DNA from 2 places in the Bradyrhizobium sp. 87 genome. Region 2 is predicted to be linked to the other one. Evidence: predicted binding sites of a transcription regulator. Region 2 holds the regulator's gene; the other holds the start of a gene.
What was found. Region 2 encodes PhoB, which activates phosphate uptake and scavenging genes when phosphate is short. Its sites were predicted from a motif close to TGTCATNNANCTGTCAT; they were not measured.
Positions count from the first base shown of each region.

Region 1 (11,772 bases), 660 kb from region 2:
AGCATCACCGCGATCTTGCGCGCCTTGAGGCGCTGGACGATCTCGGTCAGCGCGGTGCGGGTCAAATCGGGATCGATGCCGCGCAACGCATCATTGGCGCCGAGCTCGATGATCACACCGTCGGTTCCGTCAGGGACCGACCAGTCGAGCCGGTCACGGCCCCCCGAGGAGGTGTCGCCGGATACCCCGGCATTGGTCATGCCGACCTCTATGCCTTTGTCTTGTAAAGCTTTTTGAAGCTTTGTGGGGAACGCTTCCTGGGCCGGGAGGCCAAGACCCGCGCTCAGGGAATCGCCGAGAACCACCAGCTTGATCGGTTTCGCCGCCTCAGCCCATGCCGGATTTGCGACGGTCATCAAAGCGAACATCAACACGGCTATGTGCATGAACAATCCGTAACGCCTCTCGACCGCGCGGGCGGAGTTGCCATATGACCGGACCATGGACACTCGCATCTCTTCCTCTTCGCTCGCCGACAGTTCGGCCGACACCATCGCCATCTCCAACGTCAATCTGTCATTGGGTACGGGCGCGGCACGCGTTCACATCCTCAAGGATATCAGCTTGCGCGTGGGCCGGAGCGAGACGATCGGCCTGATCGGCCCGTCAGGTTCGGGCAAATCCACGCTGCTGATGGTGATGGCGGGGCTGGAGCGTCCTGATAACGGAGAGGTGGTGGTCAACGGCACGCCTTTCAATGCCCTCGACGAGGACGCACTGGCCCGCTTCCGCGGCCGCCAGGTCGGCATCGTCTTCCAGTCCTTCCATTTGATCCCGACCATGACCGCGCTGGAGAATGTCGCGGTGCCGCTCGAGCTTGCGGGCAATCCCGACGCCGCAAAGCGCGCGGCGCAGGAGCTGCAATCGGTCGGGCTCGGCGACCGTCTGCATCATTATCCGACCCAACTCTCCGGCGGCGAGCAGCAGCGCGTGGCGCTGGCCCGCGCACTGGCACCCGATCCAGCGATCCTCGTCGCCGACGAGCCGACCGGCAATCTCGACGAAGCCACGGGACAACAGATCGTCGACCTCCTGTTCAGCAAGCATGCCGAGCGCGGCATGACGCTGGTGCTGGTCACGCACGATTCTTCGCTCGCGCAGCGCTGCGATCGCGTGATCCGCCTCCGTTCGGGGCGCATCGACACGCAGTCGGCGCCGGCATGAGTGCTGCTGCCGCACCGTTTGCGAAGCCCAACGGCGTCGCGCTGTCGCTGCGTTACGCGCTGCGCGAATTGCGCGGCGGCCTGCGCGGCTTCTACGTCTTCATTGCCTGCATCGCGCTCGGCGTGATGGCCATCGCTGGCGTCGGCTCGGTCTCGGCGAGCCTGAGCGACGGCCTCGCCCGCGAAGGCCGTACGCTGCTCGGCGGCGACGTGTCGTTCGTCCTGTTTCAGCGCGAGGCGAAGCCGGAGGAAGTCGCCTTCCTGCGTTCGCGCGGCACCGTCTCGAGCGCCGCCACACTGCGCGGCATGGCGCGCTCGGCCGAGGGCAAGCTGGCCCTGGTCGAGATGAAGGCGGTCGACGACACCTATCCGATGCTGGGCCAGCTGACGCTGGCGCCGCCGCTGCCGATGTCCGAGTTGCTCGCGGAGCGCGACGGCGCGTTCGGCGCGGCCGCCGATCCGACACTGCTGGCGCGGCTGTCGCTCAAGACCGGCGATCGCGTCACCGTCGGGGCTGCGACGTTCCAGATCCGCAGCGCCGTCGAAGCCGAGCCCGACAAGCTCGCAGGCGGCATCGGCTTCGGCCCGCGCTTCCTGATCAGCGAAGCGGGCCTGCGCGCGACAGGGCTCGTCCAACCCGGCAGCCTGGTGCGCTGGGTCTATCGTGTGAAGCTGCCGGAGATCGCCAACAACGAGCGCGCCACCGACGCCTTCATCGCGGACGCCCGCAACGCCGCGCCGCAGGCCGGCTGGGAGGTCCGCAGCCGCTCCAATGCCTCGCCGCAGCTCGAGCGCAACATCAACCGCTTCACGCAGTTCCTGACGCTGGTCGGCCTCGCCGCGCTGCTGGTCGGCGGCGTCGGCGTTGCCAATGCCGTCAAGGCCCATATCGACCACAAGCTCGAGGTGATCGCGGCCTTCAAGGCCGTCGGCGCCACCGGGCGCGACGTGTTCGGCATCTATCTCGCCCAGGTTCTCCTGCTCGCCGCGATCGGCTCAGTGATCGGCCTCGCACTAGGCGCCGCCATGCCGTTCGCGATCGTCGGCCTATTCGGCAAGCTGCTGCCCCTGCCGGTGGTGCCGGCGGTGCATGCCGACGAGCTCGCGCTGTCGTTCGTCTACGGGCTGCTCACGGCGCTTGCCTTCGGCCTGTGGCCGCTCGGGCGAGTGCACGACGTGCCGGTGGCGGCGCTGTTCCGCGACACCATCAGCTCCGAATGGCATCGGCCACGCTGGAGCTATCTCGTCTTCATGGCCGTCGTGATCGCGCTGCTCATCGCGGTCGTGATCGGGCTGTCCTTCGACAAGCGCATCGCCGCGGTGTTCGTGGCCTCCTCCGTGGTCGTGTTCGCGCTGCTCCGCGGCATTGCCGCCCTGCTGATGACGATCGCACGGCGGCTGCCGCGCACGCGATGGCCGATGCTGCGACTTGCGATTGCCAACATCCACCGGCCGGGCGCGCTAACGCCCTCGGTCGTGCTGTCGCTCGGGCTCGGGCTCGCCGTGCTCGTCACCATCACCCAGATCGACGGCAATCTGCGCCGGCAGTTCCTGGCGGCGCTGCCCGAGCACGCGCCATCGTTCTTCTTCATCGACATTCCGAGCACGCAGGCCGAGCAGTTCGACACATACCTGCGCCAGATCGCCCCTGGCGCGAAAGTCGACGACGTGCCGATGCTGCGCGGACGGATCGTCGGAGCCCGTGGTGTCCGCGCCGAGGAGCTCAAGCCCAGCACCGATTCCGAGTGGGTGCTGCAGAGCGACCGCGGCCTGACCTATACCGCCGAGCTGCCGAAGGGCTCCAAGGTGGTCGAGGGCGAGTGGTGGAGCGCCGATTATTCCGGCCCGCCGCTGGTTTCGATGGAGAAGAAGATCGCGGACGGACTCGGCCTCAAGGTCGGCGACGAGGTCGTGGTCAATATCCTCGGCCGCGACATCCCCGCGAAGATCAGCAATCTGCGCAGCATCGACTGGCAGGGCCTCGGCATCAATTTCGTCCTCGTGTTCTCGCCGAACGCATTCAAGGGCGCGCCGCACACCCACATCGCGACGCTGACGGAAGCCGGCGGCGATGCGGCCGGCGACGGCAAGATCATCAAGGAGGTCGCTGACGCCTATCCGATGGTGACGAGCGTGCGCGTGCGCGAGGTGATGGAGACGGTCGGCTCGGTCGTGACCAACCTGGCGCTGGCGATCCGCGGCGCCAGCGCGGTGACCCTGATCTCGGCGATCCTGGTGCTCGGCGGCGCGCTCGCCGCCGGCCATCGCCACCGGGTCTACGATGCGGTGATCCTCAAGACCCTGGGCGCGACCCGGCTGCGGCTGCTCGGCGCCTATGCGCTCGAATACCTCCTGATCGGGCTTGCCACCGCGGTCTTCGGCGTTTTCGCCGGCAGCGTCGCGGCCTGGATGATCGTGACCCGGCTGATGACCCTCACTTTCGTCTGGCAGGGCGGCAGCGCAGCCGGCGTGGTCGCGGCTGCCTTGGTCGTCACGGTCGGCCTCGGGCTCGCCGGCACCCTGCTGGCGTTGAACAAAAAGCCCGCCACGGTGTTGCGGAATTTGTGACAAATGGTAGCGGGCGGCGGCACGGGAGCGAAATCGCACGATTCCAGCGATTAACCACGTCCGCTCGTCTGGATTGCAGGTAAGGGCGACATTCAGCCGCGCGTGGACGGTTGCAGCGAATGTGTTAGTTTCCCACATATCGAATGGGTTCGGAGCCCCGATTGTTAGCCAAAATTTAGTCGGCAGACATCGGTATCCGAGATAGAATTTGACGAACCGGCGGCATGGCGACCCTCATGCCGGACCGGACCAACCAACGGGAATTCGACCATGTCGGACCTAGACCGCAATTACGCTTCTCCTTTCGGCAGGGCCGCCGGGCGTGTTGACGCCGCGACGGTCGATGCCGGCCTGCGCGCCTACATGCTGCGCATCTACAACTACATGAGCATCGGCCTGGCCATCACCGGCCTTGCCGCCCTCGGCGTCTACATGGCCGCCGTGACGGACGTTCCGACCCCGGAAGCCGTGCGGGTCGGCAAGCTGTTCCTGACGCCGTTCGGCTACGCGATGTTCGTCAGCCCCCTGAAGTGGCTGTTCATGCTCGCGCCGCTCGCCATGGTGTTCGTGATCTCGGCAGGCATCAACCGGCTCGCTCCTTCGACCGCCCAGATCCTGTTCTGGGTGTTCGCGGCACTGATGGGCGTCTCGCTGTCCTCGATCTTCCTGGTGTTCACGCACACCTCGATCGTCCGGGTGTTCTTCATCACCGCGGCGACTTTCGGCGCGCTCAGCCTCTACGGTTACACCACCAAGCGTGACATGAGCGGAATGGGTTCGTTCCTGTTCATGGGCCTGATCGGCATCGTCATCGCGAGCCTGGTGAACCTGTTCCTGGCGAGCTCGGTGCTGCAGTTCGTCGTGTCGGTGGTCGGCGTGCTGGTGTTCGCGGGCCTCACCGCCTGGGATACCCAGCGGCTGAAGAACGACTACATCTACGGTTACGCTTCGGCCGGCGGTGACATCGCAGAGCGTGCGGCCATCACCGGCGCGCTGTCGCTGTACCTGAACTTCATCAACTTGTTCACGCTGCTCCTGCAGCTCCTCGGCCAGCGCGACTAAGCGCCAGCCCAGAGTGGACGACAGCAACCCCCGGCCGAGAGGCCGGGGTTTTTGTTTGGGGCGAGCCTCTCAACACCCACCGTCATTGCGAGCGCAGCGAAGCAATCCAGAGTCCCTCCGCTGGTGCATTTCTGGATTGCTTCGTCGCAAGGGCTCCTCGCAAGGACGGAGTATGAGGAAGCACGGTTGCCTCTTCCAGCCGCCCCGGGAAGGCTCTAATCTTGCGGCATGTCCGCACCCGATATCAGGCCCACCACCGAGGCCGACCTCCCCGCCATCACGGCTATCTATCGGCAGGCTGTCCGCGAGGGCACCGCGACGTTCGAGCTGGAGCCGCCCGACCTTGCCGAGATGACGCGCCGCTACCGCACGCTGATCGACGGCGGCTACCCCTATTTCGTCGCCATCCTCGACGGGCGCGTCGCCGGCTACGCCTATGCCGGTGCCTACCGGCCCCGCCCGGCCTACCGCTTCACGGTCGAGAACTCGATCTATCTCGATCCATCCTTCCACCGCCGCGGCATCGGGGCGCTCCTGCTGGAGCGGCTGATCGTCGAATGCGAGGCACGCGGCTTCCGTCAGATGATCGCGGTAATTGGGGATTCCACCAATGCCGGCTCGATCGGCGTGCACACCAGGGCCGGCTTCAAAATGATCGGCACGCATCCCAGCGTCGGGCTGAAATTCGGCCGCTGGCTGGACACGGTAATGATGCAGCGGAGCCTCGGCGAGGGCGCCAAGAGCGTGCCGGGGAAGTAAGGCCCGTAGCCCGGGTGAGCGAAGCGATACCCGGGAACGCTGCAAGCAAAGACCCGGATGTCGCTACGCTCATCCGGGCTACTGGATCCCTGCTACACCACCGCCAATTTGCGATCGATCACCAGGAGCACGCGCTCCAGTTCGTGGCCGCGGCGCAGGATCAAGCCCGTCGCCGAGATCACGCTGTACATGCCCTGCTTGCGCGCGAGGCGCGGATCCTTCTCGATACGATAGATCGGCACTTCCGAGGCGCGGCGAAAGACCGAGAACACAGCGCGATCCCTGAGGAAGTCGATGGCATAGTCGCGCCACTCGCCTTCGGCAACCATCCGGCCGTAGAGATTGAGAATACGGTGCAGCTCGAGCCGGTTGAACGTCACGCGGCTCAGTTGCGCATTCGAAGCGGCGGGGCGCGCCGCCGCACGCTGTTCGCTCGGATCGGTATCCTCCGACAGACTCATAGGCCGCCTCCTGTCGCATCAGCATGACCGCGTCCGCGAAGACCGTCCCTCGACCGCGGATCATGACGGTTGCATGATTGCGCCAACTGTTCCCCACCGCAAGGGCCCTTGGAAGGACCTTGGAATCGGAGCCAATCCGCCCACACGCAGCGGTGGAACTCTGTCGCGGCAAACCGTCACGGGATCGTTAGCAGGAATCATAGTGTCGCCGCTTTTCCGCCAAGCGACTGCCGCCCTGCGTTGCGAAAAGACCTATGTGCGTTGACCCGGTCCTTTCGGTTCCGGATTCCTCAGCCCCCAGCCCCCCGGGGCCGTCAGGATCGGGTCTGTTCGCACGACAAGGAGGGCCAACGCGAGTTGGTCCTTTTTTGTTTGAGTCGAATTGTTTGGGTCGGGATGTTTCTGCCTCGACGGATATCTCAGCATCTCAGCAAAAACCCTTTCCCCTCATCCTGAGGAGCCGCGAAGCGGCGTCTCGAAGGATCGAGGCCGAGCTGCCTCAGCAGGGCCTGCATGGTTCGAGACGGCGCTGACGCGCCTCCTCACCATGAGGATTGAGAGTGTGCTTGAGTCGGACGATTCGAAGTGCGCGTCAGTGCAGCGACGTGTACGCCGCGCCCAGCATCGGGCCCGGTCTCTCCCGGCTGCCGTCCTGGACATAGACCACGGCACCGTCGACGCCGTCACGCGTGAGGTTCTCGATCGGCACCGTCCAGCTTTCCGGGCGGCCGGTCCAGTCGCCGACCTTCAGCAGGTTGCGCACCACGTTGTGATAGATCACTTGCTGTCCGCGATTTTCGCCGCGACTGATCGCGATCGGCACCGACCTCGCAATCGAGCAGATCCAGACCTCGCCGTGGGACGCCGTCGGCTCCTTGCTCGCGGCCACCGAGACGTTGATCTGCTTGCCCGCGAGCGACATCGTCACCGGCACGCTCATCACACCAGTGCCCGTCTCGGTTTTGCCGATGGCGCTTTCGATGCCGGTGCGGTCGCTGCCGACGACATGCGTGGAGCCGTTGACCACGACCTGCGGCGTGTAGACTTCGCGGTCGCCGCGCATGCGCGAATACGCACGCTGCCGTGCAGAGAAGCGCGAATCGGCCAATGTGTCCTTCCAGCCGAGATAGTCCCAATAGTCGATCGGCATGCTCAGCGCGATGATCGAGGGATCGCGGGCGAGGTCGCCGATGATCTTGTCGGCCGGCGGGCAGGAGGAGCAGCCCTGCGAGGTAAACAACTCGACAACGGCGCGGGGATCAGCCTCGGCAGGGCGGATGACGGCGACGATTGCACAGAGACCAAGAGCTCCCGACCAGAGGGCACCGGACCAGCGTGAAACCAGATGAGAAGCCGTCATTGTTGTCATGTCGAACGCCGCACACCATTGCTCGTGAGAGGGAAATCTTACCGCCGGATGGTCACCGTAATCTTACGGGCCTCACACATTTGTTGTCCGTCCAAGAACCGTACAAGGGGAGGTTCTGTGCCGGGCGGGCCCATCTGAAGCCTGCCGCAAACGCGTGAAGGCGGCCTTGTGATAGGCCGCCTTCGTGTAACCTACTACTCACTTCGCAGTGAGCCACCGTTCACAAATCCGCGCTTACGCCGCGAGCTTGCGTAGCACGTAGTGCAGGATGCCGCCGTTGCGGTAGTATTCGAGTTCGTCCAGCGTATCGATGCGGCAGAGCAGCGAAACGCGCTGCAGCGAACCGTCGCCGGAGACGATCTCCGCGGTCAGCTTCTGGCGCGGCTTGAGGTCGCCAACGAGGCCGCGCAGCGTGACCTTCTCGTCGCCCTTCAGACCGAGCGACGACCAGGAGGTGCCGTCCTCGAAGGTCAGCGGCAGCACGCCCATACCGACCAAATTGGAGCGGTGGATGCGCTCGAAGCTCTGGCAGATCACGGCGCGCACGCCGAGCAGACGGGTGCCCTTCGCGGCCCAGTCGCGCGAGGAGCCGTTGCCGTATTCGGCGCCGGCGAACACCACCAGCGGCACCTGCTCCTGCTGGTACTTCATCGCGGCGTCGTAGATCGACATCTGCTCGCCGTCGGGCCAGTGCTTGGTGAGACCGCCTTCCGGAATATTGCCGTCGGCGCCCTTCAGCATGAAGTTCTTGATGCGGATATTGGCGAAGGTGCCGCGCATCATGACTTCGTGGTTGCCGCGCCGCGTGCCGTACTGGTTGAAGTCGGCCGGACGCACCTGGTGCTCGCTGAGATATTTGCCGGCGGGCGAGGTGAGCTTGATCGAACCGGCCGGCGAGATGTGGTCGGTGGTGATCTTGTCGCCGAACATGGCGAGGATGCGGGCCTCGACGATGTCGGTGACCGGCTCCGGCTCCTTCTTCATGCCTTCGAAATAGGGCGGGTTCTGCACATAGGTCGAACTCATGTTCCAGCGATAGGTTTCGCTCTCGACCGTCTTGATCTTGCGCCAGTTGGTGTCGCCCTTGAACACGTCGGCATACTTCTTCTTGAAGATCGACGCGGTCACGAACTTCTTCATGAAGGCGTTGATCTCCTTGGTCGTCGGCCAGATGTCCTTGAGGTAGACCGGCTTGCCGTCCTTGCCTTCACCGAGCGGCTCGACGGCGAGGTTCTTGGTGACGGTGCCCGCGAGCGCGTGGGCGACCACGAGCGGCGGCGAAGCCAGATAGTTCGCCTGCACGTCCGGTGAGACGCGGCCTTCGAAGTTGCGATTGCCGGAGAGCACCGCAGCCGCGACGATGCCGTTGTCGTTGATCGACTTCGAGATCTCCTCGGGCAGCGGACCTGAATTACCGATGCAGGTGGTGCAGCCGAAACCGACCAGGTTGAAGCCGACCTTGTCGAGATCGGCCTGGAGACCGGAATCGGCAAGATAGGCCGCCACCACCTGGCTGCCCGGGGCGAGCGAGGTCTTCACCCACGGCTTTGCCTTGAGGCCCTTCGCGGCGGCGTTGCGCGCCAGAAGACCGGCGCCGATCAGCACGCTCGGGTTCGAGGTGTTGGTGCAGGAGGTGATCGCGGCGATCACGACGTCGCCATGGCCGATGTCGAAGTTCTTGCCGTCGACGGCGAAGCGCTTCCCCGGCTCCTCGGCCTTCTTGTATTCGCTGGCGAGCGCGAGCGAAAAGCCCTCGGCCACGGACGGCAGCGCAATGCGGCCTTCGGGGCGCTTCGGGCCGGCCATCGAGGGCACGACATCACCGAGGTCGAGCGTCAGCGTTTCCGTGAACACCGGATCGGGCGACTTGGCGGTACGGAACAGCCCTTGCGCCTTCGCATAGGCCTGCACCAGCGCGACGCGCGCCGAGGCGCGGCCGGAGGTCTTGAGATAATCCAGTGCGGCGGCATCGACCGGGAAGAAGCCGCAGGTCGCGCCATATTCGGGCGCCATGTTGGCGATGGTTGCCTTGTCTGCGACCGAGAGATGGTCGAGGCCGGGGCCGAAGAACTCCACGAACTTGCCGACGACGCCGAGCTTGCGCAGCATCTGCGTCACCGTCAGCACCAGGTCGGTCGCGGTGACGCCTTCCTTCATCGCGCCCTTCAGCTTGAAGCCGACGACGTTGGGCAGCAGCATCGACAGCGGCTGGCCGAGCATGCAGGCTTCCGCCTCGATGCCGCCGACACCCCAGCCGAGCACGGCAAGGCCGTTGACCATGGTGGTGTGGGAATCGGTGCCAACCAGCGAGTCGGGATACGCGACCTCGAAGGTGCCGGTCTTCTTGCCGACCGTCATCTTCTCCTTCTTGGTCCACACCGTCTGGGAGAGATATTCGAGATTGACCTGGTGGCAGATGCCGGTGCCGGGCGGCACGACGGAGAAGTTCGAGAACGCCTTCTGGCCCCATTTCAGGAACTCGTAGCGCTCCTGGTTCTGCTTGTATTCCTCGGTGACGTTCTTGCCGAAGGCCTTGTTGTCCCCGAAGAAGTTCACGATCACGGAGTGGTCGATGACGAGATCGACCGGCACCAGCGGATTGATCTTCTCGGCGTCGCCCCCGAGCTTCTGCATCGCGTTGCGCATCGCGGCGAGATCGACCACGGCGGGCACGCCGGTGAAGTCCTGCATCAGCACGCGCGCCGGGCGGAAGGCGATCTCATGCTCCAGCGACTTCTTGCGCAGCCACTTCGACACCGCGACGATGTCTTCCTTCTTGACCGAGCGGCCGTCCTCGTTGCGGAGCAGGTTCTCGAGCAAAACCTTCATCGAGTAGGGGAGTTTCGAAATTCCCTTCAGACCATTCTTCTCGGCCGTGGGCAGGCTGTAATAGACATAGGTCTTGGCGCCGACCTTGAGGGTCTTTTTGCATTTGAAGCTGTCGAGCGAGGTCATGTAGGAAATCCCAATTGTCAGTTATACCCGGCAGGGTATTTTAACACCGTCAGCGTAGGCAGGCTGAGTCACTTGCAGGGGCAGGTTGAGTTGCCGCATCAAGTAGTTCCGGGCTTATAGAAGCTTTCTAACCGCGCCGCCACAGCCACAATCGTGCCGCGGCAATCCGCGAGCCAAAAATTCCCATGCGCTACCCCAAGTTTTCCTGAGGCCTGGCTTTGAGCGGATCGATACGAGGCAAGATGCAGCTTTCCGGACGCGGGGTCAGTTGCGTGCGGGGCGGGCGCGAGGTGTTTTCCGCGCTCGATTTCGAGGCCGGCTCCGGCGAAGCCGTGGCGGTCGTCGGCCGCAACGGATCGGGCAAGACCTCGCTGCTGAGGCTGATCGCGGGCCTGCTCATTCCGGCGAGCGGCACGATCGCGCTGGACGGGGGTGACGCCGAGCTGACGTTGCCGGAGCAATGCCACTATCTGGGTCATCGCGACGCCCTGAAGCCAGCCCTGAGCGTGGCGGAGAATCTGACGTTCTGGGCCGATTTTCTCGGCGGCGAGCGTTTCGACACCGGCAAGGGACTCGCCACCGTCGGGCTCGACCATGCCGCCGATCTGCCCGCCGCCTTCCTGTCCGCCGGCCAGCGCCGCCGGCTGTCGCTGGCCCGCCTGCTCACCGTCCGCCGCCCCGTCTGGCTGTTGGACGAGCCGACCACGGCGCTCGATGTCGCGGGACAGGACATGTTTTCCGGATTGATGCGCGGGCACTTGGCGCGCGGCGGCCTGATCGTCGCCGCCACCCATGCCCCGCTCGGGATCGATTCGCGGGAGCTGCGGATCGGGGGTGCGGCGTGATTCGGGTCGACCCTCAGGTTTCCAAGCGGCCGAACTCCGCCCTCTCCGTTCCCTCTCCCCTTGTGGGGGAGGGTCAGGGAGGGGGGTGCCACACGGCGCACTCTCTCGGTTCTCGCGTTCGGCAGGCGGGCGCTCCGTTGCTAGCAGCCCGCACCCAAGAACCATCTTCCTCGGGGCTACCCCCCTCCCCCGCCCTCCCCCACAAGGGGGGAGGGAGCGCAGCTCGCCCGGCGCAACCGGCCGACGCTGCCTCCTCACCTCTGGGAGCAGTGGCATGACCGCCCTGTCTGCCCTCATCCGCCGGGATATCCGGATCGCGCTCCGCGTCGGGGGCGGGGCGTTGATTGGCGTGCTGTTCTTTCTGACCGTGGTGGTGCTGATGCCGTTTGCTGTGGGGCCGGACCTGGCACTGCTGTCGCGGCTCGGACCCGCCATCCTGTGGCTGGGGGCGCTGCTGGCGAGCCTGCTGACCCTGGACCGGCTGTTCATGGCCGACCACGAGGACGGCTCGCTCGACCTGATCACGATGAGCCGGACCCCGCTGGAACTCGCCTGCGCGTCGAAAGCGCTGGCGCATTGGCTGGCCGCCG
Region 1 covers NZ_JADPIQ010000048.1:59,584-71,355, forward strand. Annotated here, with positions in the region: gene IVB50_RS09850 (arylesterase) at 1-386, opposite strand, end outside; gene IVB50_RS09855 (ABC transporter ATP-binding protein) at 442-1,164, shown strand; gene IVB50_RS09860 (FtsX-like permease family protein) at 1,161-3,731, shown strand; gene IVB50_RS09865 (Bax inhibitor-1/YccA family protein) at 4,002-4,793, shown strand; gene IVB50_RS09870 (GNAT family N-acetyltransferase) at 5,022-5,552, shown strand; gene IVB50_RS09875 (DUF2794 domain-containing protein) at 5,645-6,013, opposite strand; gene IVB50_RS09880 (DUF1223 domain-containing protein) at 6,606-7,382, opposite strand; gene acnA (aconitate hydratase AcnA) at 7,617-10,337, opposite strand; gene ccmA (heme ABC exporter ATP-binding protein CcmA) at 10,580-11,182, shown strand; gene ccmB (heme exporter protein CcmB) at 11,457-11,772, shown strand, end outside.
Region 1: IVB50_RS09875 (DUF2794 domain-containing protein) is a predicted target of PhoB. The motif match lies at 6,076-6,092, and genes of this name have one in related genera.

Region 2 (11,772 bases):
GATCTGCCAGACGCGCCGCAGGATGCGCGCGGTGGCGACGACGATGCCGGACTCCAGCATCGCCCGACCGTAGACGAAGGCGGCGGTATAGCCGGAGATGAAGATGAAGATCTCGGTGGCGTCGCTGAAGCCGTAATTGCGGATCGTGAACCAGGTCAGAAGGCTCGGCGGCAAATGGTCGATGAAGATCAGCCACAGCGCAAGGCCGCGGAATAGGTCCAGCCGGAGCTCGCGCTCGCCGATGGCTGGCAGCGAAATGGCCGGCGCGGCCGCGCGCCGCTTCGCTCCCGCGGACTTGACCTCCACAGGTTTAGCGGTTCCCGCGATCGTCGATCCCGTCACTTGGTCGGCAATGGTCATCGGGGGCCTAAAAACCCTTCCGCAAATCGCGACGTGGCAAGGAGTGTACCGGTCCGGCCGTCATCTCGCAAAGCGACCGGATCACAAGCAAGTACATTTGCAAGCCCATTTGGACGTGTACTTCCCTGCGAATTCTGGCGGGACGATGTCGCCAAGGCGTCTCCGGCGTTTGGTTCCCGGGCGGTTTTCGGTATGATGGCAATCATGTACCGCGCCGTGACCCGCCAGATCGAAGTGACCGTCGAGCCGAACTTTGTTCCGGAGCAGTCGTCGGCTGACCGCTCCCGTTATTTCTGGGCCTATACCGTCGTCATCACCAATTCCGGCGACGAGACCGTGCAGCTCAAGACGCGGCACTGGATCATCACCGACGCCACGGGCCGGCAGCAGGAGGTGAAGGGCGAGGGCGTCGTCGGCGAGCAGCCGACGCTCGCGCCCGGCGAACGCTTCGAATACACCTCCGGCGTCCCGCTCACGACCGCCTCGGGCTTCATGACCGGCCGCTACCAGATGGTCAGCGCGACTGGCGAGCGCTTCGAAATTGACGTGCCGACGTTCTCGCTGGACAGCCCGGACAACAAGCGGGTGTTGAACTAGGGCAGGAGATGGTGGGCGCGCTCCGCTTTGGCCGACCCTATCGCACCTGCAGGCTAACGCCTTACGCGTCTTCCACGCCTGCTTCATCCGGCGTGAACTCGTACACCGAGCTGCAGAACTCGCAGGTCACGACGACCTTGTCGTCCTTGACCATCGCGGCACGGTCGTCAGACGAAAAGCTCTTTAGCATCGATGCCACCGCATCGCGCGAGCAGGAGCATTGCGCCTTCAAGGGCAGCGGATTGAACACGCGCACGCCGCGCTCGTGGAACAGGCGGTAGAGCAGCCGCTCCCCGGACAGCTCCGGATCGATCAGCTCAACGTCTTCGACGGTCTCGATCAGCGAGCGTGCCTCGACCCAGGCATCGTCTTCAGCGACGGCGTGCACTTCGACGCCTTCGGGCGCATCGCCGGGATGCAGATCGGCCTGCCGCGCACGCTCGGGCGCCTTCGGCAGGAACTGCATCAGCATGCCGCCAGCACGCCAGCGATGCTTGCCGCCGTCGTTCGAACGCCATTCCTCGCCGACAGCGAGACGCACGCGTGTCGGGATCTGCTCGGAGCGCAGGAAATATTCGTGAGCGGCGTCTTCGAGGCTGCCGCCGTCGAGCGCGACCAGGCCCTGGTAGCGGCTCATGTCGGGGCCTTGGTCGATGGTCATGGCGAGATGGCCGTGGCCCAGCAGCGCGCCGGAATGCGTGCCAGTATCTTTGGCCTCGCCGAGTCGCGCGGCGTCGTAGCGCGCATAGGCGCGCAGGCGATCCGGCGCCTGATAGTCCACGACCAGGAACGACACCGGACCGTCGGTCTGGGCCTGGAGAATGAAGCGGCCCTCGAACTTCAGCGAGGAGCCAAGCAGCGTGGTCAGCACGATGGCCTCGCCGAGCAGCTTGCCGACCGGCGCGGGATAATCGTGCTTGGTCAGGATTTCGTCGAGCGCCGGACCAAGCCGCACCAGCCGACCGCGCACATCGAGCGCGTCGACCTCGTAAGGCAGCACGGCGTCATCGATCGGAACCGCGGATGGCGCGCGAACCGGGCCTTCAGGCCCGGTTTTCATATCAGGGGATTGGGAAACCATGGCGCTTTATCTGGGGTCGGAAGGCGGAATTGGAAGGGGTGAGGGCTGCATCCAGAATGCAGCACGGATCGTACGCAAGCACGGCAAATTCGGTGTCGTCCTGGCGAAGGCCAGGACGACGATGAAGACCTACTTCGCCGGCACGGCGGATACCGGCCCGGATTACTTCACCGCGTCGAAGCACCAGGCCAGAATGCCCTTTTGCGCGTGCAGGCGGTTTTCGGCCTCGTCGAACACGACGGATTGTGGACCGTCGATCACCTCGTCGGTGACCTCCTCGCCGCGATGGGCGGGCAGGCAGTGCATGAATAGCGCATCCGGCTTGGCAAGCGACATCAGCTGCGCATTGACCTGATAGGGCTTGAGCACGTTGTGGCGGTGCTTGCCTTCCTTGTCGCCCATCGACACCCAGGTGTCGGTCACGACACAATCGGCGCCGCGCACGGCGGCTTCGGCATCCGTGCCGAGCATGATCGGCGCGCCGGTCGCCTTGATGAAGTCGCGCATCGCCTTTTTCGGCGCGAGTTCCGGAGGCGTCGCGACATTGAGCTGGAACTTGAAGCGCTCGGCGGCGTGCGCCCAGGAGGCGAGCACGTTGTTGTCGTCGCCGGTCCAGGCCACGGTCTTGCCCTCGATCGGGCCGCGATGTTCCTCGTAGGTCATGAGGTCCGCCATCACCTGGCAGGGATGCGAGCGGCGCGTCAGGCCGTTGATGACGGGCACGGTGGCGTTCGCTGCAAGCTCCAGCAGGGCATCGTGATTGAGGATGCGGATCATGATGGCGTCGACATAGCGCGACAGCACGCGCGCGGTGTCGGCGATGGTCTCGCCGCGGCCGAGCTGCATTTCGGCGCCGGTGAGCATGATGGGCTCGCCGCCGAGCTGGCGCATGGCGACGTCGAAAGACACCCGCGTCCGCGTCGAGGGGCGCTCGAAGATCATCGCCAGGGTCTTGCCTTCGAGCGGCCTGACCGGCTGATGCGCCTTCTGCTTCGCCTTCATCGCGGAGGACGCAGCGAGCATGCGCTTGAGCTCCGACAGCGGCAGCTCGTTGATATCGAGGAAGTGCTTCGGTGTTTTATCGGGCGACTTGCTCATCAGCTTGCCGCCCGCTTGTTGCCGGACAACGCGGTGCAGGCGCGCTCGAGCCGCCCGACGCTGTCCTCGATCTCGGCTTCGGTGACGATCAAAGGCGGCAGGAAACGCACGACATTGTCGCCGGCACCGACGGTGAGCAGCTTTTGGTCGCGCAAGGCTGCAACGAGATCGCCGGAGGGCACCACGGCCTTGATGCCGATCAGGAGGCCCTCGCCGCGCACTTCGCTGACGACATCGCCGTGACGGTCGATCACGGAGGCGAGCTTCTGCTTGAGCAGCAGCGACATCCTCTGCACGTGGTCGAAGAAGCCGGGCTTGAGCATGACGTCGAGCACGGCGTTCGCAGCCGCGATCGCGAGCGGATTGCCCCCGAAGGTCGAGCCGTGCGAGCCCGGCGTCATGCCGGACGCCGCTTCGGCGGTCGCAAGGCAGGCGCCGATCGGGAAGCCGCCGCCGAGCGCCTTGGCCAGCGACATCACGTCGGGTTCGACGCCAAGGCGGCGGTACGCGAACAGATCGCCGGTGCGGCCCATGCCGGTCTGCACCTCGTCGAAGGCGAGCAACAGACCCTTCTCGTCGCAGAGCTGGCGCAACGCCCTCAGGAAGGCGGGCGTTGCCGAACGCACACCGCCCTCGCCCTGGATCGGCTCGATCAGGATGCCGGCGGTCTGCGGACCGATTGCCTTTTTCACGGCATCGAGATCGCCATGCGCAACCTGGTCGAAGCCCTCCATCGGAGGGCCGAAACCTTCGAGATATTTTGCCGATCCCGTTGCGGCCAGCGTCGCCAGCGTGCGGCCATGGAAGGCGCCTTCGAAGGTGATCATGCGATAGCGGTCGGGATGACCCTTTGCGGCGTGATAACGGCGCACGACCTTGATCACGCATTCCAGCGCTTCGGCGCCGGAATTGCAGAAGAACACGAAATCCGCGAAACTTTCATTGCACAGGCGCGCGGCGAGCTTTTCGCCGTCCGGGCTCTGGAACAGATTCGACATGTGCCAGAGCTTGGTGGCCTGCTCCTGCAACGCCGCGACCAGCGCCGGATGGGCATGGCCGAGCGCATTCACCGCCACCCCGGAGGTGAAATCGAGATAGCGCTCGCCATTGGTCGCGATCAGCCAGCAGCCTTCGCCACGCTCGAAACCAAGGTCGGACCTGGCGAAAACGGGGAGCAAATGCGGCGCTGCGCTGTTAGTCATGATGGTCACTTGAATGTTGCGGACGGAGTGAGCGTGCATTGCGCAACGCACCATCGACCGGCCCGGAAAACGAAACGTGCCGCCTCTTGAGGGCGGCACGTGCGACTATCTTAGGCCTGGTGAAACGGGTGTCAATGCCGCCCGGAAAGCCTCGCGAAACGCTGAATCCGTAGTCTTGCGGTGCCGATTTTGCGGGATTTGGCCACGGAACATGTGGAAGCGAGTCGGCGGACTCTTGCGCGGGAGTCACGCCATATTGTAGCGTTTGGATTGTCAGATACGACATCTCGTGCAGTGGTTCTGATCTTTAAGTCCTTATGTACCGGCGTAAACGTTCGGGCGTTCAAGACGCGCCCGGCGAGCCTTAAGGGATTCTGGCGGCACGGGTTTTTGAAGGCTTAGGCATTCGCTGCGAGGCCCCAGGATGGCTGGCGCGCAGCGAGGGAAAGGGTGCAATGACGGTTTTGACCTGGTCCGATGATCGCGTCGAGCAGCTGAAAAAGCTCTGGGAGGCCGGACTTTCGGCCAGCCAGATCGCGGCGGAGCTCGGCAATGTGACCCGCAATGCCGTGATCGGCAAAGTGCACAGGCTCGGCCTTTCGGGCCGCGCCAAGAGCCCATCATCGGCAGCGCCGCGGCCGCGCAAGGCGCGCCCCGCGCAGCACATGATGCGGGTGAGCCGCCCGATCTCGCGCGGCAACACCGCGCTGGCGCAGGCCTTCGAGGTCGAGGCTGAGCCGGATCCGGTCACCTACGACAACGTGGTGCCGATGAGCCAGCGGCTGTCGCTGCTGGAATTGAACGAGGCGACCTGCCACTGGCCGGTCGGCGATCCCTCGAGCCCGGACTTCTTCTTCTGCGGTGGAAGGGCGCTGTCCGGACTGCCCTATTGCGCCCAGCACTCGCGCGTTGCGTACCAGCCCGCGTCGGATCGGCGCCGCGCACCGGTAAAGCCGGGTCCCCGTTAGTCGTCACGCGAAGACAGTTCAACAATTTCAGTGTCGTCCCGGCCTAGTGCGCAATTGCGCACGGGGGGCCGGGACCCATACTCCGAGCACGCAATAATCGTGCGGAAGGGGTCACTCCGAGTCTTCGCCAAACCACGTTCGGTGGTTATGGGTCCCGGATCAGCGCTCGCTTCGCTCGCTTGTCCGGGACGACGGCTGAGAATGCAGGGACAGCTCGCCAACAAACAAGCCTGCAACCCTACACCTGCTCCGCCTTCGCGAAGCGATCATCCAGCGCGTAGCCGGCGCCGCGGACGGTGCGGATCGGGTCCTGCTCGCGGCCGAGATTGAGCAGCTTGCGCAGGCGGCCGATATGCACGTCGACGGTGCGCTCGTCGATATAGATGTCGCGGCCCCAGACGCTGTCGAGCAGCTGCTCGCGCGAGAACACCCGTCCCGGATGCTCCAGGAAGAACTCCAGCAGGCGATATTCGGTCGGACCGAGATCGATCGGCCGGCCCGAGCGCGCCACGCGGCGCTTGTCACGGTCGAGCTCGATGTCGCCAAAAGCAAGGACGGTGGCGAGGCGCTCCGGGCTCGCGCGCCGCAGCAGGCCTTTCACGCGCGCCAGCAGCTCCGGCACCGAGAACGGCTTGACGATGTAATCGTCGGCGCCGGTCGCAAGACCCCGCACCCGCTCGCTCTCCTCGCCGCGCGCGGTGAGCATGATGATCGGGAGCTGCTTGGTCTCGGGACGGGTGCGAAGCCGCCGGCACAATTCGATGCCTGACAGGCCCGGCAGCATCCAGTCGAGCACGATCAGATCGGGGATGTGCTCCTTGAGGCGGGTGTCGGCGTCGTCGCCGCGCATCACCGTCTCGACGTCATAGCCGTCGCCTTCGAGGTTGTAGCGGAGAAGCTCGGTCAGGGCTTCCTCGTCCTCAACCACCATAATGCGTGCGCCCATCGGGTCGTCGCTCCTTAAGTCTTCAGGTGTTCGGTACCGTGTTGGCAAAGGTCGTCATGTCGCCCTTCGGCCGCTTGTCGGTGATCGCCTGGCCCTCGATCATGTAGAACACGGTCTCGGCGATATTGGTGGCGTGGTCGCCGATCCGCTCGATGTTCTTGGCGCAGAACATCAGATGGATGCAGAACGAGATATTGCGCGGATCCTCCATCATGTAGGTGAGGAGTTCGCGGAACAGCGAGGTGCAGATGGCGTCGACTTCCTCGTCGCCCTTCCACACCGCCATCGCCGCCGGCAAATCATGCGCGGCATAGGCGTCCAGCACCGACTTGACCTGCTGCTGCACGAGGTCGGTCATGTGCTCGAGGCCGCGGAACAGCTTGAGCGGATGGAAGTCCGTCTCCAGCGCCGCGACGCGCTTGCCCATGTTCTTGGCGAGGTCGCCGATGCGCTCGAGATCGGTCGCGACGCGCATGGCGCCGACGATCTCGCGCAGATCGACCGCCATCGGCTGGCGGCGGGCGATGGTGAGCACCGCACGCTCCTCGATGCGCTTCTGCAGCGCGTCGAGCTCGGTGTCGATGGCGACGACGCGCTGGCCGAGCGGGACGTCGCGGCGGATCAGCGCGTCGACGGACTCGACGATCATGCGCTCGGCGATGCCGCCCATCTCGGCGACCAGGCGAGTGAGTTCCTGGAGGTCGGTGTCGAAAGCCTTTGCGGTATGTTCAGAACCCATGTCGCGTCTCCTAGCCGAACCGGCCGGTGATGTAATCCTGCGTGCGCCGATCTGACGGCGACGTGAAGATCTTGCTGGTGTCGTCGAACTCTATCAGCTCGCCGAGATACATGAAGGCGGTCTTGTCGGAGACGCGCGCCGCCTGTTGCATGTTGTGGGTGACGATAGCGATCGTGTAATCCTCGGACAGCTCCTGGATCAGCTCCTCGACCTTGGCGGTCGAGATCGGGTCGAGCGCCGAACAGGGTTCGTCGAACAGGATCACCTCGGGCCGCACCGCGACGGTGCGGGCGATGCAGAGGCGCTGCTGCTGGCCGCCGGAGAGCGACAGGCCGGAGGCGTTGAGCTTGTCCTTGACCTCGTTCCACAGCGCGCCGCCGCGCAGCGCCTTCTCGACGCGGCCGTCCATCTCGGACTTCGAGATCTTCTCATAGAGACGGATGCCGAACGCGATGTTCTCGTAGATCGTCATCGGGAACGGCGTCGGCTTCTGGAACACCATGCCGACGCGGGCGCGCAGCAAATTGAGGTCCAGCCTGGGGTCGAGAATGTTGGTCTGATCGAGCATGAGCTGACCGGTGGCGCGCTGGCCGGGATAGAGGTCGTACATCCGGTTGAAGATGCGCAGCAGGGTCGACTTGCCGCAGCCCGACGGACCGATGAACGCCGTAACGCGGTTGGCGCCGAGCGTCAGGTTGATGTTCTTCAGCGCATGGTGCTCGCCGTAATAGAAGTCCAGGTTACGCACGGTCACCTTGGGGGGCGCCTCGGGCAGCACCGCCGCGTGCGGCAGTCCACCGGACGCGCTCATCGACACGGAAAGATCACTCATTTTGCGGTCCTCTCGGCGCCAAGGATGCGCGCGAAAATATTAAGGGCAAGAACGGTCAGGGTGATGAGCAGCGCCCCGCTCCAGGCCAACTGCTTCCAATAGGCATAGGGGCTCTGCACGAAGTTGTTGATGGTCACAGGCAGGTTCGCCATCGTCTTGTTCAGGCCGAGGCTGAAGAACTGGTTCGATAGCGCGGTGAACAGCAGCGGCGCGGTTTCACCGGCGACGCGAGCGGTCGCGAGCAGCACGCCGGTGATGAGACCCGATCGGGCAGCACGATAAGCGATCCGCTTGATCACCAGCGAACGCGGCAGGCCGAGCGCCGAGGCCGCCTCGCGCAACGCGTTCGGCACCAGCAGCAGCATGTCCTCGGTCGTGCGCAGCACCACCGGGATCACGATGACCGCGAGGGCGAGCGAGCCTGCGATCGCCGAGAAGCCGCGCATCGGCACCACCACGGCGCCGTAGATGAACAGGCCGATGATGATCGAGGGCGCCGAGAGCAGGATGTCGTTGATGAAGCGGATCACCGAGGTCAGCCGGTCATTGCGGCCGTATTCGGCGAGATAGGTGCCGGCGAACATACCGAGCGGCGCGCCGATGCCGACGCCGATCACGGTCATGATCAGCGAGCCGACGATGGCGTTGAGCAGACCGCCCTCGTTCGATCCCGGTGGCGGCGTGTTCTCGGTGAACAGCTGGACATTGAGTCCCGCCAGCCCGTTGTAGAGCAGCGTGATCAGGATCAGCGCGAGCCAGGTGACGCCGAAGGCGGTTGCGGCGATGCAGAGCCCGCGGACGACGATGTCCTTGCGGCGTCGGCGTGAATAGATCGGATTCATGGCGCTAATTCCCCGCCTTCTTTTCCAGCCGCATCAGCATCAGCCGCGCCGCTGCGAGCACGAAGAAGGTCAGAACGAACAGCAGGAGGCCGAGCAGGATCAGGCCGGATTGGTGCAGGCCGTCGCTCTCGGCGAACTCGGATGCGATCGCCGCCGAGATCGTGGTGCCCGGCGCAAAGATCGATGACGAGATCCGGAACGAGTTGCCGATGATGAAGGTCACCGCCATGGTCTCGCCGAGCGCGCGGCCCAGCGCCAGCATGATGCCGCCGATGACGCCGACCCGGGTGTAGGGGATCACCACGCTGCGGACGACTTCCCATGTGGTGCAGCCGACGCCGTAGGCGGCTTCCTTCAGGACCGGAGGCACCGTCTTGAACACGTCGACCGAGATCGAGGTGATGAAGGGCAGCACCATGATGGCAAGGATCAGCGCGGCATTGAACAGGCTGAGATAGGACGGGGGACCTGCGAAGATCGCGCCCAGCACGGGAACGCCGTCGAAGATCTTGATCATGAAGGGCTGGAACGTGTTGGCCAGGAACGGACCCAACACGAAGAAGCCCCACATGCCGTAGATGATCGAGGGAATACCGGCGAGCAGCTCGATTGCCATGCCGATCGGGCGGCGCAGCCATTGCGGGCAGAGCTCGGTGAGGAAGATCGCAATGCCGAGACCCACGGGAATGGCGATCAGCATCGCGATGAAGGAGGTGACGAGCGTGCCGTACATCGGCCCGAGCGCGCCGAGCACCGGCGGATCTGCGGAGGGCGCCCAGCGCTGCGTCCACAGGAAGGAGACGCCGTATTCTTTCATCGCCGGGAAAGCGCCGACGATCAGCGAAATGATGATGCCGCCGAGGATCAGAAGCACCGAGATCGCGGAGAGCCGCGTAATCCAGTAGAAGGTAACGTCGCCGAGCTTGAACGCGCTCAAGGCCTTGGCGCGGTCATACGGTCCGGCGTCGTCGATTACATCGCTCTGAACGGCCATCTCTGCCACGCCGATCCCCTGTACCAAATAGTATACGTTTTTTGTTGGTCCGTGCCCCGGATGCAGCGCAGCGCATCCGGGGCACGAGCGTCGCGAACCTAGCTCTTGATGTCGGCAGCCCAGGTCTTCTCGATCAGCTGAACGACCGGATCCGGCATCGGGATGTAGTCGAGCTCTTCAGCCGCCTTGCCGCCGCTCTTGAAGGCCCAGCGGAAGAACTTGATGGCTTCCTGCGAGGCCGCCTTGTCGGTGGCGTCCTTGTGCATGAGGATGAAGGTCGCCGCCGTGATCGGCCAGGATTTCTCGCCGGGCTGGTCGGTCAGGATGACGTAGTAGCCGGGAGCCTTGGCCCAGTCGGCGTTGGAGGCGGCCGCCTGGAAGGCTTCGACGGTGGGCTGCACAGGCTTGCCGGCCTTGTTGATGAGACCGGTGTAGGTCAGCTTGTTCTGCTTGGCATAGGCGTACTCGACATAGCCAATCGAGTTCTTGGTCTGGCTGATGTTGCCGGACACGCCTTCATTGCCCTTGGCGCCGACGCCGACCGGCCACTCGACCGCGGTACCCTCACCGACCTTGCTCTTCCAATCCGCGCTGGCCTTGGCGAGGTAGTTGGTGAAGTTGAAGGTGGTGCCCGAACCGTCCGAACGGCGGACCACGGTGATGGCCTCCGAGGGCAGCTTCACGTTCGGGTTGAGCTTCTTGATCGCGGCGTCGTCCCATTTGGTGATCTTGCCGAGATAGATGCTGGCCAGCGTCTCGCCGTCGAACACCAGTTCACCGGGCTTCACGCCCTCGATGTTGACGACGGGCACGATGGCACCCATCACCATCGGCCACTGGACGAGGCCGTCCTTCTCGAGCTGCTCGGCCTTGAGCGGCGCATCGCTGGCGCCGAAGGTCACGGTCTTGGCCTGGATCTGCTTAATGCCGCCGCCGGAGCCGATCGACTGGTAGTTCAGACCGTTGCCGGTCTCCTTCTTGTAGGCGTCGGCCCATTTGGAATAGATCGGGAACGGGAACGTCGCGCCGGCTCCGGTGATGTCGGCAGCAAAGGCCGCCGTCGTCGATGCGGCGACAATGCCAGCAGCGACGAGTGTTTTGAGGAAATTCATGCTGGTCTCCATACAGGGGAGCGAAGCGCCATCCGCGCCCGATCGCGCTCCCCGTGCCGCCCCTTTAGGAGCGGACAGCTGAGCTTTTACGAAGGTTTGGTGACAGTCGGATGACAGTGTTAAGCAGCTGAAATCGCTGGAATTTAGCTCAGAGCCGCAGGCTTGCCCTGGGGAAAACAGGCGGTGAAAGTGGCGCCCTGTTTGGGCACGCTTTCGATCAAAAGCCGGCCGCGATGACGGTTAAGAATATGTTTCACCAGCGACAATCCCAGGCCGGTGCCGCCCTGCGAGCGGCTGTCGCCGACATCGACCCGGTAGAAGCGCTCGGTCAGCCGCGGCAGGTGCTCCGGCGCGATGCCGGGGCCGAAATCCCGGACCAGCACCCGGATTTCCTGAGTTCCATCAGGGGCCGCGCCTGATATCAGCGACACGATAATGCGTCCACCGGAGGCGCCGTATTTGAGCGCGTTCTCGATCAAATTCTCGAACAGGCGGAGCAACTCCTCGCGGTCCCCCGCGATCAGCACCGGGGTCTCGGGCAGCTGGGTCTCGACCTCGACCTGGCGTTCCCGCGCCAGCGGCTCGAGCCCATCGGCGACCTGCAAGATGATCGGCAGCAGGTCGACCAGGGTGTCGGGCCGCACATGGGCCGACAGCTCCACCCGCGACAGCGACAAGAGATCGTCGATCAGGCGCGCCATCCGGGTGGCTTGGTTGTGCATGATGCCGAGGAAGCGCTCGCGCGCCTTGGGATCGTCCTTGGCCTGGCCCTGGAGCGTGTCGATGAAGCCGGACAGCGCGGCCAGCGGCGTGCGCAGCTCGTGGCTGGCATTGGCGACGAAATCGGCCCGCATTTCCTCGACCCGGCGCAGCGGCGTCTGGTCGTGAAAGGTCATCAGCATGCATTTGTCGGCGCCGCCAAAGGTGGTCGGCACCGGCACCGGCGTGATGGTCAGCTCCATCCAGCGATCGACCGGGACATGGTCGAGATAGGTCGCGCG
Region 2 covers NZ_JADPIQ010000048.1:720,620-732,391, reverse strand. Annotated here, with positions in the region: gene IVB50_RS12965 (OpgC domain-containing protein) at 1-360, opposite strand, end outside; gene apaG (Co2+/Mg2+ efflux protein ApaG) at 565-957, shown strand; gene IVB50_RS12955 (Hsp33 family molecular chaperone) at 1,019-2,038, opposite strand; gene argF (ornithine carbamoyltransferase) at 2,201-3,136, opposite strand; gene IVB50_RS12945 (aspartate aminotransferase family protein) at 3,136-4,338, opposite strand; gene IVB50_RS12940 (GcrA family cell cycle regulator) at 4,794-5,306, shown strand; gene phoB (phosphate regulon transcriptional regulator PhoB) at 5,545-6,252, opposite strand; gene phoU (phosphate signaling complex protein PhoU) at 6,275-6,991, opposite strand; gene pstB (phosphate ABC transporter ATP-binding protein PstB) at 7,002-7,823, opposite strand; gene pstA (phosphate ABC transporter permease PstA) at 7,820-8,665, opposite strand; gene pstC (phosphate ABC transporter permease subunit PstC) at 8,670-9,659, opposite strand; gene pstS (phosphate ABC transporter substrate-binding protein PstS) at 9,758-10,771, opposite strand; gene IVB50_RS12905 (ATP-binding protein) at 10,915-11,772, opposite strand, start outside.